Linked DNA regions of Prochlorococcus marinus XMU1408. The protein of the gene in region 1 binds, or shares a complex with, the protein of each later gene. Links are inferred from orthologs where the notes say so. Each region holds a gene or a part of one and is shown in the gene's direction. Other genes may lie near its edges.

The links. Proteins that work in one complex are often made in the same cells at the same time.
Region 2: the proteins of accD (region 1) and accC are in contact, whole or in part, in a solved structure (PDB 8UXZ), measured with the Escherichia coli proteins. The link is inferred for Prochlorococcus marinus XMU1408 from one-to-one orthologs.
Region 3: the proteins of accD (region 1) and accB are in contact, whole or in part, in a solved structure (PDB 8UXZ), measured with the Escherichia coli proteins. The link is inferred for Prochlorococcus marinus XMU1408 from one-to-one orthologs.

What each region holds. Positions count from the first base shown.
Region 1 is NZ_QJUE01000002.1:480,533-483,373, reverse strand. Bases 54-2,824 are described here. They hold accD (acetyl-CoA carboxylase, carboxyltransferase subunit beta), read left to right. Parts: upstream 54-882; coding sequence 883-1,767; downstream 1,768-2,824. Other genes in these bases: DNJ73_RS04045 (Gfo/Idh/MocA family protein), read left to right, coding at 2,186-2,824; DNJ73_RS04050 (hypothetical protein), read left to right, coding at 1,760-2,164; DNJ73_RS04060 (phosphoribulokinase), read left to right, coding at 54-364. In the rest of the region: more of DNJ73_RS04060, read left to right, coding at 1-53; more of DNJ73_RS04045, read left to right, coding at 2,825-2,841.
Region 2 is NZ_QJUE01000001.1:123,718-126,768, forward strand. What follows is about bases 71-3,051. They hold accC (acetyl-CoA carboxylase biotin carboxylase subunit), read left to right. Parts: upstream 71-879; coding sequence 880-2,223; downstream 2,224-3,051. Other genes in these bases: DNJ73_RS00600 (glycosyl transferase), read right to left, coding at 71-644; DNJ73_RS00615 (YggT family protein), read right to left, coding at 2,235-2,540; psbX (photosystem II reaction center protein PsbX), read left to right, coding at 2,629-2,796; DNJ73_RS00625 (Ycf66 family protein), read left to right, coding at 2,885-3,051. Also shown: more of DNJ73_RS00600, read right to left, coding at 1-70. UniProt on the Escherichia coli protein: This protein is a component of the acetyl coenzyme A carboxylase complex; first, biotin carboxylase catalyzes the carboxylation of the carrier protein and then the transcarboxylase transfers the carboxyl group to form malonyl-CoA.
Region 3 is NZ_QJUE01000001.1:27,057-30,086, forward strand. What follows is about bases 71-3,030. They hold accB (acetyl-CoA carboxylase biotin carboxyl carrier protein), read left to right. Parts: upstream 71-1,281; coding sequence 1,282-1,779; downstream 1,780-3,030. Other genes in these bases: DNJ73_RS00125 (peptidylprolyl isomerase), read right to left, coding at 71-658; efp (elongation factor P), read left to right, coding at 722-1,285; pdxA (4-hydroxythreonine-4-phosphate dehydrogenase PdxA), read right to left, coding at 1,790-2,815; DNJ73_RS00145 (SDR family oxidoreductase), read right to left, coding at 3,002-3,030. Outside these bases: more of DNJ73_RS00125, read right to left, coding at 1-70. UniProt on the Escherichia coli protein: This protein is a component of the acetyl coenzyme A carboxylase complex; first, biotin carboxylase catalyzes the carboxylation of the carrier protein and then the transcarboxylase transfers the carboxyl group to form malonyl-CoA.

The sequences.
Region 1 (2,841 bases):
TTCAGCAGAAACAATCGTAGATACAATTTTAAGAAGAATGCCTGATTACATTAATCACATATGTCCCCAATTCAGCCGAACAGATATTAATTTCCAGAGAGTACCAACAATTGACACCTCAAACCCATTTATTTGCAGAAATATTCCAACGCCTGATGAAAGTTTTGTGATTATTCATTTTAGAAAAGGTTCAAGAGAAAAATGGGGTATAGATTTCCAGTATTTATTAGGAATGATCCATGATTCATTCATGTCAAGTCCTACAAGTATTGTTGTAAATGGAGGGAAGATGGGATTTGCTATGGAACTAATCCTAACACCAATTATTCATAAGATGATAGAGGAGAAAAAAGCGGCAGGCTAAATATAATAATTAAAAGTTAGGCTAATTATTAATAAGATAAATAAAAAGATATTAATTATTTAATTTTTATATTTATCAATTAAATACCTTTTTCTCAAAAAAAAGTTTAAATTCTATACTACCAAAGCAAAAAGAAATTATAAATATCACATGATATATAATATTTTTTAATTATAATCCTCAGATCAACTTAAAGATAAAGCTAAAAAGTTCAAAGAAATCATAATTAATTCTTTTTAGATACTACTTATCTTTAATAATTATGCATTAAAATAAAATTTTTTGGTTAAAATTATGAAAAAATAGTGATATAGAGCATATATGTTAACCAAAATAATGCAAAGTATTGAAGTAAGGTTAAATTTAAATCACTAAAATATTTAAATCATTTATTAAGTATTTGATTGAACATTCATATCAATTGGAATATTTGGTTATTTTATTTCAGATAAGATTTAAAAGTTCTAATACCTTAAAGGCACTCAAGGTATTAAATTAATATCAATCACTAAAAAGCTGTGTCATTATTCGACTGGTTTGCTGATAGAAGGAAAGGCCAATTTGTTGGCAAAGTCACTCAGGAATCTGAAGAAAGTGATGGCCTTTGGGAAAAATGTCCAGAATGTGGACAAGTCGTTTATAGAAAAGACTTAATAGATAACTGTAGTGTTTGTAGTAACTGTGGGCACCACAATCGGATAGATAGCAACGAAAGAATAAGACTAATTACTGACCCAAATACATTTAAATCAATAAATAATCATTTAACTCCAGTTGATCCCCTTGGCTTTAAAGACAGAAGAGCCTACGCAGACAGGCTGAGGGAAAGTCAAGCAAGTACTGGACTTAAAGATGGAGTAATAACAGGTACATGCGAGGTGGAATCTATTCCAATGGCATTAGCCGTAATGGATTTTAGGTTCATGGGTGGCTCAATGGGATCTGTCGTAGGAGAAAAGATTACAAGGCTTATTGAATACTCAACAGAAGCAAAATTACCATTGTTAATTGTCTGTGCATCTGGTGGTGCGCGAATGCAAGAAGGGATGTTAAGCCTGATGCAAATGGCAAAGATATCTGGTGCACTAGAACGTCACAGAGATGCTGAATTACTTTATATGCCTTTACTTACCCACCCCACTACTGGAGGCGTAACAGCTAGTTTTGCCATGCTTGGTGATTTAATTCTTGCAGAACCTAAAGCACTAATTGGATTTGCAGGAAGAAGAGTAATTGAGCAAACACTGAGAGAAAAATTACCTGATAATTTCCAAACAGCAGAATATCTTCAAGATCACGGTTTTGTAGATACTATTGTACCGAGAACGCAGCTTAAAGAAACTTTGGCAAAACTATTACGACTTCACAAATCACAAGATATAAAGGTAAAATCTAATGCTTAAAATAAATCAAAATACTAAAAAGATATTTAATTTTTCGTTAAATTTATTTATATTAACTTTAACATTTTTTCTAACTATTTCAAGTGAGGTCTATGCCGCTAATAATAATTGGATTGAAATCACTAAAACGCCTAATGGAATTCAATATTTAGATAAAGATAGTGTAAGCAAGAAAGATAAAGGAGTGATAGAAATAACAACGAAATATTTAAAAATTGACGCTAACACTTCAAATGAAATTGATGAGAACATTTACATAATGAGAATCAATTGTTTAACTAATAAATTTAAAGATATTTCAGTTAATGGAACAATTAATTTAAGCGCAAAATGGAAAGCCCCAGGTGGGGATAAACTAATTAATGATGTAATTTTATATAACTGCAAAAATGTTTGACCTCACTGATTTTTAAAAAAGATGATTAATAAGTACAAACGGATACGAATAGCAATTGCAGGATTAGGTTTCGGGGAAAGTGTTCACATTCCTGCATCATTATCTAATGAGAATATTGAGCTCGTAGGTTTGTGGCATCCTAGGCAAGATAGGCTTGAGGAAGCCTGCAAAAAGCATAATCTTTGTGCTTATGAAACCTGGAATGGTCTAGTAAATGATCCCAAAATTGAAGGAATAATTATAGCTACCCCACCAGCTCCGAGATTCGAGCTAGCAATACAAGCCATTCAAGCAGGCAAACATCTTTTATTGGAGAAACCAACTTGCTTAAATGCTTATGAGGTAATGGAGCTTCAAAGAAACGCTCTCAAAAAAAATTTACAAATAGCGGTCGATTACGAATATCGAGCTGTTCCCTTATTCATGCAAGCAAAGCGAATAATTGATGAAAAAAAACTTGAAGAACCATATTTTCTCAAACTTGATTGGCTAATGAGTAGCAGAGCTAATCCCGATAGGCCATGGAATTGGTATTCAGATGAGAACTCTGGTGGAGGTGTTTTAGGAGCATTAGGGACGCACGCTTTTGACATGATCCATTGGCTCATTGGACCTACTTATTCTCTAAGCTCAATAAATTCAACTTCAATCAAAGAAAGATTTTGCCCACTATCAAA
Region 2 (3,051 bases), on another replicon or contig:
AACCTACAATTAGGCATTGATTCTGATATTTTATCAGCCACATCAAGAAAGAAAGGTATACCAATTTTCAGTTTGGAGCTTTTGGAGCCTGGCATGAGTGCAATCCACTTTCCAGGGGGTAGGGGATCATCAATTTTTGCAGCTTCACTCAAGTCAGCTGTTAAATCTCCTATTACTGAACAACGGTTTTGAATTCGCTTTGGTACTCTTTGAAGAATATTGTCTGACATCGCTAAAATACGATCATTCCAAAAAGGCCATCTTGCAATCCATTCTGCATAAGTCATATGTAAATATCCCAATCTTGCTGAGAGTAAGACGCTCCAAAATTGATCTCCTCCTAAAAAAATTACTAACCCTTTAGTTGGCCATAAACCAAATCTATTTGGTCTAAAAATCAGTTCCCAGAAATTTTTTGCTTTTATAATCTTTTCAAATTGCAACCATTTTTGGGCTGCAAGATTTTCATGACCATTTGCATTGGGGCAAGGAACTAATACTAAGTTTAGGGATATTGCAGAGCTCTGAGATGGAGGTCTCATCTCTATTTGTTTATGAAGCTCTCTTGCAAGTGGCTTCACCCATGTAGCTAATTCACCTGGTCCATTAGATACAAAGATAATTGCTAAAGGATTTTTACTCATTTATGGATGAGCATCATTTTTGAAAAATGCGGATGGCGAGACTTGAACTCGCAAGGCCGAAGCCACATGTTCCTTAGACATGCGCGTATACCAATTCCGCCACATCCGCAAATTTACTTAGTTAAACACTAAGTAATCATGATCATAATGCTTAACCTATTAAGCTTCTACCTATTTGGTTTCAGTCTTGGGCACTAATACTGATACGATCCGCCTGAGGACCTGATAATTTTGAATGCCCATAGGCAAACTGCTGATAGCTAATCGTGGCGAAATAGCTTTAAGAATTCTCCGAAGCTGTCGAGAGATGGGGATTGCTACGGTTGCTGTTTACAGCACTGTTGATAAAAATGCTCTACATGTTCAATTAGCTGATGAAGCTGTTTGTGTTGGAGATTCGCCGAGTAGTAAAAGTTATTTAAATATTCCGAATATATTAGCTGCAGCAACTTCACGAGGAGTTGATGCTATTCACCCTGGATATGGTTTTTTAGCCGAGAATGATCGATTTGCAGAGATTTGTGGAGATCACGGCCTAATTTTTGTTGGTCCTTCTCCTCATGCAATTCGTTCAATGGGTGATAAGTCGACCGCTAAATCGACTATGCAAAAGGTTGGAGTTCCTACAGTTCCTGGAAGTGAGGGTTTGCTAGAAAGTGTCTCAGATGCATCCAAGCTTGCTTCGGAAATGGGTTATCCGGTAATGATTAAAGCAACGGCAGGAGGAGGTGGAAGAGGTATGCGCTTGGTTGGCCATGCTAATGAATTAGAGAACCTTTTTAAAGCTGCTCAAGGAGAAGCAGAAGCTGCATTTGGTAATCCAGGCCTATATATGGAGAAATTTATTGATCGCCCAAGGCATGTAGAGGTTCAGATTCTTGCTGATCGATTTGGAAATGTTGTTCACCTTGGAGAGAGAGATTGCTCAATTCAAAGGCGACATCAGAAATTATTAGAGGAATCACCAAGTCCAGCTTTAGATGACCATTTAAGAATAAGGATGGGAGAGGCAGCAGTTGCAGCAGCAAAAAGCATCAATTACGAAGGGGCTGGAACAGTTGAGTTTCTATTTGATAGGCAAGGTAATTTTTATTTTATGGAGATGAATACTCGAATACAAGTTGAACATCCTGTGACTGAGTTAGTTACAGGAATGGATCTTATATCTGAGCAATTACGTATCGCTGGAGGAGAAAAATTACAATTCAGCCAGGAAGAGATTAAGCTTGAAGGACATGCTATTGAATGTAGAATTAACGCAGAAGATCCTAATCATAATTTTAGACCTTCTCCAGGAAAAATTACTGGTTGGTTACCTCCTGGTGGACCAGGGGTAAGGGTAGATAGCCATGTTTATACAGGTTACGATATACCTCCTTTTTATGATTCTTTAATAGGAAAACTAATTGTTTGGGGAAGGGATCGAGAAGCAGCACTAAAACGAATGGAAAGAGCCTTAAACGAATGCGCTGTCACAGGAATTACTACTACTATTGATTTTCATTTACAGTTATTGAAAAGAAAAGAATTTATAAATGGAGATGTTCATACAAAGTTTGTTGAACAAGAAATGTTGTAGATCATTAGTTTTTAAGTTCGCAACATGATTTGAGTTAACAAACCTTGTTGACTAAAAAATAATTCGCGAAAAAGACTTAAGAGCCCTACCCAAATTATTGGAGTTACATCTACTCCTCCAATTGGCGCAACAATTTTTCGTGTTGCCACTAGAACAGGTTCTGTTGGTATAAAAATAATTGGCCATAAGCCAGTTCTTAAATCGATTTTTGGATACCAAGTCAAAATAATTCTTAGAAGGAATACAAGGATAAGAGCGCCAATAAAAAAACTAAATAAAAAATGTAGTGTTGGCAGGCTTTTAATTAATAGAGGCATCACAAAGCTCAAAGGATTATTGAATAGATGGTATAAATCATCTCTGATTTCGTAAGATTATATTGGTGTCGCATTGGAATTAGCTGAAATGGCTTTTCATTTATTAAATTTGTTTCTTACTGCTGGAGTTTCTGGTGAAGCTGCCACAAATTCCGCTGTTGGAATGATAGGAAGTTTTCTTGCCGCTGGAGCTTTAATAGTCGCACCTGCTGCGGCTGCATTGATTTGGGTTAGTCAAAAAGATGCATTGCGATAGGGGGCGCTAGTAATTACCTAAATTTGTCATAGACTGATTGAATACAGGTTGGATTACAACCTAAAAATCTTTATTTCAGAGGGCAAATTTGGTCAATGCCAGTCTAAATTGGGCAAGCATTGTAGGCATAGTTCTTGCTGTTTGCGGGGCTGGCTTATATTTTCTTAGGTCTTTCAAACCAGCGCTGGCAAGAGATTACGATGTATTCTTTGCCGCTATTGGATTGCTATGTGGCGGAATTCTCTTTTTTCAGGG
Region 3 (3,030 bases), on another replicon or contig:
AAAATTCCTCAGCTCTATTAATTGGCAAACCATCATAAAAACCTTTCATGGAAAGATCTATAAATGCTCCTGCCGTTAAAGGAGCATTGTATCCATCAATAATTGCACTCATATTTCCTTTTGAAGTTTTTATTTCTACATTAGCTCTACCTAAAAGTCTTGGTAAATTGTCATATTCACTAGGTATTTCATACGTAAACTTATTAGTAATTAAAAGAGATTCTAAATCATCAATTTTCTTTAAACTTTGTTGCCTGATTTCAAGAAATGAGAGTTTATTTTTTTCGTTTGCTATTTGGTTTAATTCCTCAAGATCTTCTTTTAAATTTGTAAGAAGATTCATTGCTTTTTCCTTATTTTCTTCAGGAATTGAGTCAAGAATTTGATTTTTTCTGTTGCTGACCAAGAATTGACTGCGTGAGGTGGCTTTGCTGATGGCTGACCATCTACTCCCACGAAGATCGTCGCTGGTATCCTCAAGTTTGTTTTGTAATTCACGTAATTCTTTCTGGTCGATCGGTAAAGAATTTCTTAAGATTGCATATGGATCTTTTTGTCGATTACCATTTGGAAGGCTTGCAATAGCAGGGTCAACCCATGGAGAACTCAAAGAAAATAGGATTGTTATCAAGGCAAGAATGCAAATCTTTTTTGCCATGTTGATTCTATGTTTTGCATGACTTTGGCACAGACTTATGATCGATTGGTATCTTTTGTGTGAATGATTTCAAGTAACGACTTTCGCACTGGCACGACGATCGAGTTAGACGGTGCAGTTTGGCGTGTTGTTGAATTTCTACATGTCAAGCCTGGGAAGGGTTCTGCGTTTGTCAGGACTAAATTAAAAGCGGTAGTAAGCGGAAATGTTGTTGAAAAAACTTTTAGAGCTGGTGAAATGGTTCCACAAGCTCTTTTAGAGAAATCAAAGTTGCAACACACATATATGGATGGTGATGATTTTGTTTTTATGGATATGACTTCTTATGAAGAAACACGCTTAACTGCAAAACAAATTGGAGAAAGCAAAAAATATCTAAAGGAAGGGATGGAGGTTAATGTAGTGTCTTGGAATGAAAAACCTCTTGAGGTTGAATTGCCCAACTCAGTTGTTTTAGAAATAAAAGAAACTGATCCTGGCGTCAAAGGTGACACTGCTTCGGGAGGTACAAAGCCTGCAATCTTGGAAACAGGAGCTCAAGTTATGGTCCCTTTATTTATTTCAATTGGTGAGAAAATTCGAGTAGATACTCGAAATGACAGTTATCTAGGCCGAGAAACACAATGACTATGAATCTTGATCATGAAGAGCTTCATCGCTTGTTGGCAACTCTAGCTGAGAGCGATATTCAAGAGTTTCGACTTGAGGGAGAGGATTTTTGCCTGGAAGTTAAACGTAATCTTGGGCTTCCTTCCGAATCAATAGCATCTCCAAAGAAAATTACAACAGAGGAGATTGATCCACCACTCCCTCAGCGAAAAATCGAGGCTTCTGCGGCACCAAGCACTCCTCCTCCTTCAGTCCCAGGATCACGCTCTGACTTGGTTGAAGTAACTGCTCCTATGGTTGGGACCTTTTACCGGGCACCAGGTCCTGAAGAGCCTCCTTTCGTAGATATTGGATCAAGAATCAGTGTTGGCCAAGCTGTTTGTATTCTTGAAGCAATGAAATTAATGAATGAACTAGAATCTGAGGTCAGTGGTGAAGTGGTTGAAATTCTTGTTGAAAATGGAACTCCAGTTGAGTTTGGCCAGGTTTTAATGAGATTAAAAACTGGATAAGATTTGCTCCTTATTGAGAAAGGATCCAGGCATTATTAATTGCGGCAATCATACTTTTATCTCTTGCTATGAATTTATCTGCAATATCAAGAGCTGTGCCATGATCAGGTGATGTTCTCACAAAAGGCAGTCCAAGAGTTGTATTAACAGCTTGATCAAAGGCAATAAGCTTTACAGGTATAAGACCTTGATCGTGATATAAAGCAAGTATTCCATCAGGAGCATTATTTTCTTTTGAATCGTAATTCCATGCATCTGCTGCTTTAATCCAGCAAGTATCCGGAGGTATGGGTCCATTAATATGTACATTTGGATTGTCTAATTTCCATTCATCAATGGTAGGAATAATTAAGTTTTGTTCTTCCATTCCAATTTTTCCTTCTTCTCCCGCATGTGGATTTAATCCAGCTATTTGTATTAATGGTCTCTCTTTAAACTTACGACAGAAGTTTAATAATGTATCTAATTTGAATTTGATTAATTCTTTGGTTAAATTATTATTTACTTTATTAATAGGTATATGTGTTGTGGCTAATAAAGTATTAAATCTCCAACCATTGTTTGGTGATACAGCTGTAAATAGCATAGATGTTTTTTTATTAGATAATTTACCTAATAATTCAGTTTGTCCTGCAAATTTATGACCTGCTTTATGCCACGCGATTTTTGAAATAGGTGCTGTTACTAGAGCGTTAGCTTTTCCTTCTAAAACAATATTAGTTGCATTAAAAAGCCATTTAAAACTTGCTGATCCTGAATTTTCATCAACTATTCCTGGAATAATTTTTTTCTCTAAAGGGATATCAATAATATCAAGATTAGTTGGGTCAGATATATTACATATTCCATGATTAATTAAATTTGAATAAGTTTGATAAATATGATTTTTGCAACCAATAAGCAAAGGATTTATATTTTTGTTTAAGTTATCTGAAGCAAGGGCTTTTAAAATGATTTCAGTTCCTATACCCGCAGGATCGCCTAATGAAATAGCTAGAGTATTTTTATTATTGTTAGATACGTTGAAATTTTTCATTTTGCTATGTGTTTTTGTGATGTCAATTTTTTTAGCTTAATTAAATGAATTGCTAATGGTTATTTCGTTATAAACAGTAGTAAGCTTTTTATTATATTGCATACAATTTAATAGACTTAGATAATTCATTAGAATTACATGAATTTTTAATATAATAATGATTAAAGATAATCTAAAAAACATAGATTAATTATTAACTTTTAATTTTGAATAAC